DNA from 2 places in the Blautia stercoris genome. Region 2 is predicted to be linked to the other one. Evidence: riboswitches for the same ligand, from Rfam matches in the RefSeq annotation. Region 2 holds a riboswitch; the other holds the start of a gene.
What was found. Region 2 has a riboswitch for ZMP and ZTP ahead of ACYQ2D_RS05115 (IMP cyclohydrolase). Riboswitches for the same ligand answer to the same signal wherever they lie in the genome.
Positions count from the first base shown of each region.

Region 1: another riboswitch for ZMP and ZTP. It lies ahead of ACYQ2D_RS13720 (formate--tetrahydrofolate ligase); the one in region 2 lies ahead of ACYQ2D_RS05115 (IMP cyclohydrolase).

Region 1 is NZ_BAAHYF010000002.1:858,540-861,962, forward strand. It holds gene ytvI (sporulation integral membrane protein YtvI) at 1-182, shown strand, start outside; gene ACYQ2D_RS13715 (carbohydrate kinase family protein) at 370-1,338, shown strand; ZMP/ZTP riboswitch at 1,445-1,528, shown strand; gene ACYQ2D_RS13720 (formate--tetrahydrofolate ligase) at 1,677-3,362, shown strand.
Region 2 is NZ_BAAHYF010000001.1:1,045,930-1,049,352, forward strand. It holds gene ACYQ2D_RS05105 (diaminopimelate dehydrogenase) at 1-200, opposite strand, end outside; gene ACYQ2D_RS05110 (phosphoribosylaminoimidazolecarboxamide formyltransferase) at 385-1,563, opposite strand; gene ACYQ2D_RS05115 (IMP cyclohydrolase) at 1,628-2,341, opposite strand; ZMP/ZTP riboswitch at 2,451-2,529, opposite strand; gene ACYQ2D_RS05120 (class I SAM-dependent rRNA methyltransferase) at 2,572-3,423, opposite strand, start outside.

The DNA of each region.
Region 1 (3,423 bases), on a different contig from region 2:
TGACATTGATTTTTATGTATACCGGATATAAAATCAGCAGTGTATTAGGAATGATACTTGCAGTGCCGATAGGTGCGATTGTGATTAATTTTTATAAAGCAGGAGTTTTTGACGGAATGTTAAAGAACATTAGGAATCTGTTTCGGGACTTTGTAAGATGGGCTCGTACAACGGAAGAATAATGGAAAGATTAAGAGTAGTTTCTGAATGTATCTTATGTAGATATTTTGTAATAGATATAGTTAGTGATTGCAGTCTAAAACCAATACCGATATAATAAGAGTATCAACATTGATTGGGGCAAAAAAACAGCCCCAACAGGTATGAAATAACAAAGTGAAACAATAAAAAATAAAGTGAGGAAACGACATGGAAAAAAAGTTTGATGTAATTGCACTTGGCGAGTTGTTGATTGATTTTACCGAAAATGGAGTCAGTGCTCAGGGAAATCCGATTTTTGAAGCAAATCCAGGCGGAGCACCTTGTAACGTACTGGCGATGTTAAATAACCTTGGAAAGAAAACTTCATTTCTGGGTGTAGTTGGAAAAGATCAGTTTGGTACTTCTCTTAGAAAGACATTAAATGAATTGAAAATTGATACCAGTCATCTGTACGAAAATCAGGAAGTTCACACAACTCTGGCTTTTGTACATACATTTGAAGACGGTGATAGAGATTTTGCATTTTATCGTAATCCAGGAGCAGACATGATGTTAAGTGAATCTCAGGTAGAGAAAGAATATCTGGAATCTGCAAAGGCATTTCATTTTGGAACATTGTCTATGACACATGAAGAAGTCAGAAAAGCAACCCAAAAAGCGATAACTATTGCAAAAGAGGCCGGAATGTTGATTTCTTTTGACCCGAATTTAAGACCACCATTATGGAGCAGCATGGAGCTTGCGAAAGAACAGATTGCCTATGGACTGGGACAGTGTGATTTGTTAAAGATTTCTGAAGAAGAACTGGAATTTATGACCGGAACAAAAGATATCAAAGAAGGTGCATATAAACTGCTTGCTGATTATCCGAATCTGAAACTGATGAATGTGACAATGGGAAAAGAAGGAAGTATTGCATTTCATGAGGGAAAAGAAGTCTTTCATGCGCCGTTTCTTCAGGAAAATACAATCGAGACAACAGGAGCAGGTGATACCTTTGGAGCTTGTGCTTTAAACTATGTGTTAGAGAATGGAATTACCGGTTTATCGGAAGAACAACTCTATGAAATGCTGGAATTTGCAAATGGAGCGTCATCTTTAATTACAACCAAAAAAGGCGCACTTCGTGTAATGCCAACAAAAGAAGATGTCGAAACATTTATTTCAACAAAATAAATAATGCGCCGATTTAATCTGAAAAAACAAAAAAAATACACAATTTAGTTTGTTAGAGCATTGACAAACTATAAGGTTTATGGTAGATTATAGATATCAATTGAAAAGCAGTTTTGATTTCTGACGGGTCAGTGTGGAAAACCACAGTGAAATTAAAACGAAGTATGGGCCGACCGTCTGGGCAGCATTTGTAGACCACAAATGTTGCCCTTTTTTACACATGAAGTGTGATCTGATAAAAAAATTCGGCATATTATTCGTGAATTTTAATAGAAACAAACTCGAAGCAGAAAAAGAGGGACAGCTTTTCTCTATTTAGTTTAAGGAGGTTTTTTAGTATGGGATTTAAGACTGATATCGAAATTGCACAGGAGTGCACAATGGAGCCAATTACCGCGATTGCAGAAAAAGCAGGGATTGAAGAGAAATATCTGGAGCAGTACGGTAAGTACAAAGCAAAAATTGACTACAATTTACTGAAAGAATCTGACAAACCAAACGGAAAATTAATTCTGGTTACAGCGATTAACCCGACACCGGCAGGTGAAGGTAAGACAACTACAACAGTAGGTCTTGCAGATGGTATGCAGAAACTTGGCAAAAATGTCATGGTTGCACTTCGTGAGCCATCTCTTGGACCGGTATTTGGTGTAAAAGGTGGAGCCGCAGGCGGTGGATATGCACAGGTAGTTCCGATGGAAGATATCAATCTGCATTTTACAGGTGACTTCCATGCAATTGGTGCAGCAAACAACTTATTAGCAGCAATGATTGATAACCATATCTATCAGGGCAATGCATTAAACATCGATCCTAGAAAAATCACATGGAGAAGATGTGTGGATATGAATGACCGCCAGCTTCGTTTTGTAGTTGATGGTCTGGGCGGAAAGACAAACGGTATGCCAAGAGAAGATGGATACGATATCACAGTTGCATCTGAAATCATGGCTGTTCTCTGTCTTGCAAGAGACATCACAGACTTAAAAGAAAGACTGGGAAGAATTATCATTGGTTACACTTACGGTAAAGTTTCTGAGCAGAAACCGGTTACTGCACATGATTTACATGCAGAAGGCGCTATGTGTGCACTGTTAAAAGATGCCTTAAAACCAAACCTTGTTCAAACTCTGGAACATGTACCGGCTATCGTTCATGGTGGACCATTCGCAAACATCGCTCATGGATGTAACTCCGTAATTGCTACAAAGATGGCATTAAAATTAGGTGATTATGCAATTACAGAAGCTGGATTCGGTGCTGACCTTGGTGCTGAAAAATTCCTGGATATCAAATGTCGTATGGCTGATTTACATCCAAGCGCAGTTGTTATCGTTGCAACAGTACGTGCACTGAAATACAATGGCGGAGTTGCAAAAGCTGACTTAAATAACGAAAACTTAGAAGCTCTTGAAAAAGGTCTTCCAAACCTGTTAAAACATGTAAGTAATATCAAGAATGTATACAAACTGCCATGTGTAGTTGCTATTAATGCATTCCCAACTGATACAAAAGCAGAACTTGACTTAGTAGAACAGAAATGTAAAGAACTCGGTGTTAACGTTGCTCTGTCTGAAGTATGGGCAAAAGGCGGAGAAGGCGGTCTTGCATTAGCAAAAGAAGTAATCCGTCTGGTTGAAGAGCCAAATGACTTCCAGTTCTCTTATGAATTAGAGGGAAGCATCGAAGATAAACTGAATAACATCGTTCAGAAAATTTATGGTGGTAAGAGAGTTGTTCTGACTGCAAATGCTCAGAAACAGGCTGCACAGCTTGAAGCAATGGGATTTGGCAACTGTCCGATTTGTGTTGCTAAGACTCAGTACAGCTTAACAGATGACCAGACAAAACTGGGCGCACCGACAGACTTTGAAGTAACTGTTCGTAACCTGAAGATTTCCGCAGGTGCAGGCTTTATCGTAGCTCTGACAGGTGAAATCATGACCATGCCAGGACTTCCAAAAGTACCGGCTGCTGAAAGAATCGATGTAGATGAAACAGGAAAGATTTCTGGTCTGTTCTAAGTTAATAGATTCAATACATAAATAAGTTTGTGGAGTACTTATCATTTATATAAGTGAGGGT
Region 2 (3,423 bases):
ATCAATACATCGATTTCATCCTTCATTTTTACTGCTTCATCTACAGAATATACTTTTGCTGTCTCGGTAAGAATATGTACATCTGCAGGATTACGACGGGTAAATACTGCTTTTAATTCCATGTCTGCATTCTGTTTGATTGCACATTCTACGCCTCTTCCAAGGTTACCATAACCTAAGATACCAATTCTTATACTCATTTTATTAAACCTCTCCTGTAAATTTATTTCGCAGCGGTCTGTCCAACCACAATCCCGTTACGTCGTATACAGTATAGCAAATTCTATTTTTCTCTTCAACTAAAATTTCACTTTTTTAAACCATCAAAAAGCAGCAGTAAGAAAACTCTCACTGCCGCCTCTTTTAAAAATAATTTTCGTAATTTTAGTGATGGAACAAACGAATGCCTGTAAATGCCATTGCCATACCATATTTATTACAACATTCGATTACTGCATCATCTCTTACAGAACCGCCTGGTTCTGCAATATATTTTACACCACTCTTATGTGCACGCTCAATATTATCCGAGAATGGGAAGAATGCATCAGAACCAAGAGTAACATCGGTCAGTTTATCTAACCATGCACGTTTCTCTTCTCTTGTAAAGACTTCCGGTTTTTCCTTGAAGATTCTCTGCCATGCACCATCTTCAAGAACATCCATATATTCCTCTCCAATATAAACATCAATGGCATTATCTCTGTCTGCACGACGGATTCCATCAATAAATGGAAGATTCATGACTTTCGGGCACTGTCTTAACCACCAGTTATCTGCCTTCTGTCCTGCCAGTCTTGTGCAGTGTACACGAGACTGCTGTCCTGCACCGATACCGATTGCCTGTCCGTCTTTTACAAAGCAGACGGAATTGGACTGTGTATATTTTAATGTAATCAGGGAAATCTTTAAGTCTCTGACTGCATTTTCCGGAATTGCTTTATTTTCTGTCACGATATTGGAAAGCAGTTCATCATCAATTGGAAGTTCCTGTCTTCCCTGTTCAAATGTCACACCATAAACCTGTTTGTGCTCTAACGGTGCCGGCTGATAATTTTCATCGATTTTAATGATATTATAGTTTCCGTTTTTCTTCTGCGCTAAAATTTCAAGTGCCTCTTTGGAAAATCCCGGTGCGATAACACCATCAGAAACTTCTCGTTTAATCAGCATCGCTGTATCTTTATCACATTCATCAGAGAGTGCAATAAAATCACCAAAGGAAGACATTCTGTCTGCACCTCTTGCTCTTGCATAAGCGCAGGCAAGCGGAGAAAGCTCTCCCATATCATCTACCCAGTAAATTTTTGCAAGGGTCTCACTTAACGGAAGTCCCACTGCAGCACCGGCTGGCGATACATGTTTAAAAGAAGTAGCCGCCGGAAGTCCGGTCGCTTTTTTTAATTCTCTTACTAACTGAAAACCGTTAAATGCATCCAGAAAGTTGATATATCCAGGTCTTCCGCTGATTACTTCGATTGGAAGCTCACTTCCGTCTGCCATATAAATTCTGGACGGTTTCTGGTTTGGGTTACATCCATACTTTAATGCTAATTCTTTCATTCTCATTTTCTCCTTTATTGTTAGAACAGATTTAAAAATACTCTAATGCCGTAACATTTTTAGATTACTGATTTTTATTTACAATTCTAGTCTCATAGTCTCCCGTTTCAAGGTCAATGAAACGTACAAATAAAGAAACTTTATTATCTCCATTGAGGCTTTCCCATACATTTTTTGTGAATGCGTCAATGTCATCTGGAATCTCTACCAGTTTTGGTTCTCCCTCAAAACTTGGAAGTGGATTTCCATCATGCATATAAGTATGAATAAAATGTCCCTCTCCTGCTACCGGATTTTCATAAGCAAAGGTATAACGGTTGCAGGCATCCGGATTTCCATTATTGCTCTTTAAAATTGACATTGCATAGTTGTATTTTCCATTTTCAATGTGCATAACTCCGGAAATACGAGGGGTATAATTTGGACCATCCGGCTCAAATTCACGGCTTCTTAAAGACTGCTCAAAAGTCAGCTGTCTGTCCATTCCTTCATAAATGGTATCTGTCTGGTCACCATTTGTCACAATTGTTTTATTTCCCAGTACACGAACCGGCGCATAAATAATTAAGCTTGGGTCAGTTAATTTAGACGGGTCAAATGCCTGTGTACGGATTCCCTCTCCATCTTCTACAAACACACGATTTCTGCTGTTTTCACTTCTTCCCATGATAAAATAAGCAGTCACTGCTTTTGTACCATCTTTGGACTTTCCAATTACAATTCCTCGTCCAGGATAAGCATTTTCTTTTAATTCTGTTTCCAGCGATAACATTTTCATGAATGTCTCTCCTTTTTCCCATCATACATTTTTAATTGATCCGTTGACTTTCATTTCATAGAACAAAATTTTCTATAATAATAACGAAAAAAAAGCCCACTTTCTGAACATCCAATGCCCAGACGGTCGGCTTCAACGGCTTATACTCCCTGTGGTTGATTCCACTTCCGTCAGTCATATAAGCAATTACAACATAGCATGGATAAAAAAGATTGTCAATATTTTATTTTCTATTTTTCGTCAATTACCTGAAAAATATAGAATTTCAAGTAATACGACTCATCTGCAGACCATAAAATCGGATGGTCTGCTGCCTGTGTGCGGTATTCTACCTGACGTAGACGTTTATGCACATTTCTTGCTGCCTGTCCGATTGTCTGGGTAAACAACTCATACGACATAAAATGAGAACAAGAACAAGTTGCAAGATAACCTCCGTCTTTGACCAGTTTCATTCCTCGCAAATTAATCTCTCGATAACCTTTCACTGCGTTTTTAATCGAATTTTTTGATTTTGTAAATGCAGGAGGGTCGAGAATTACTACGTCATATTTTTCTCCTTCGGCTTCTAACTTAGGAAGCAGCTCAAAGACATCCTCGCAAATGAATTTTACACGCTTTTCGAGTCCGTTTAACTCCGCGTTTTCTGTTGCCTGGTCTACTGCAAGCTGAGAGGCATCGACTCCGGTTACACTCTTTGCTCCGGCAATTCCCGCATTTAATGCAAAAGAGCCTGTATGCGTAAAGCAATCTAAAACTTTCGCATCTTTACATAATCTCTGAATGGCAAGACGGTTATATTTCTGGTCTAAGAAAAAGCCTGTTTTTTGTCCATCTTCTATGTCTACAATATATTTTACACCATTTTCCACAATCTGTACTTTCGTATCAAATGGCTCACCGATAAATCCCTTGACTCTTTCCATTCCTTCCTGAAGCCGCACTTTTGCATCGCTTCTCTCATAAACACCACGGATTGTAATCCCATCTTCTGCCATTGCTGATTTTAATTCTTCAATGATTATCATTTTTAACTTATCAATTCCAAGTGCTAAAGACTGTACAACAAGAACATCTGAAAA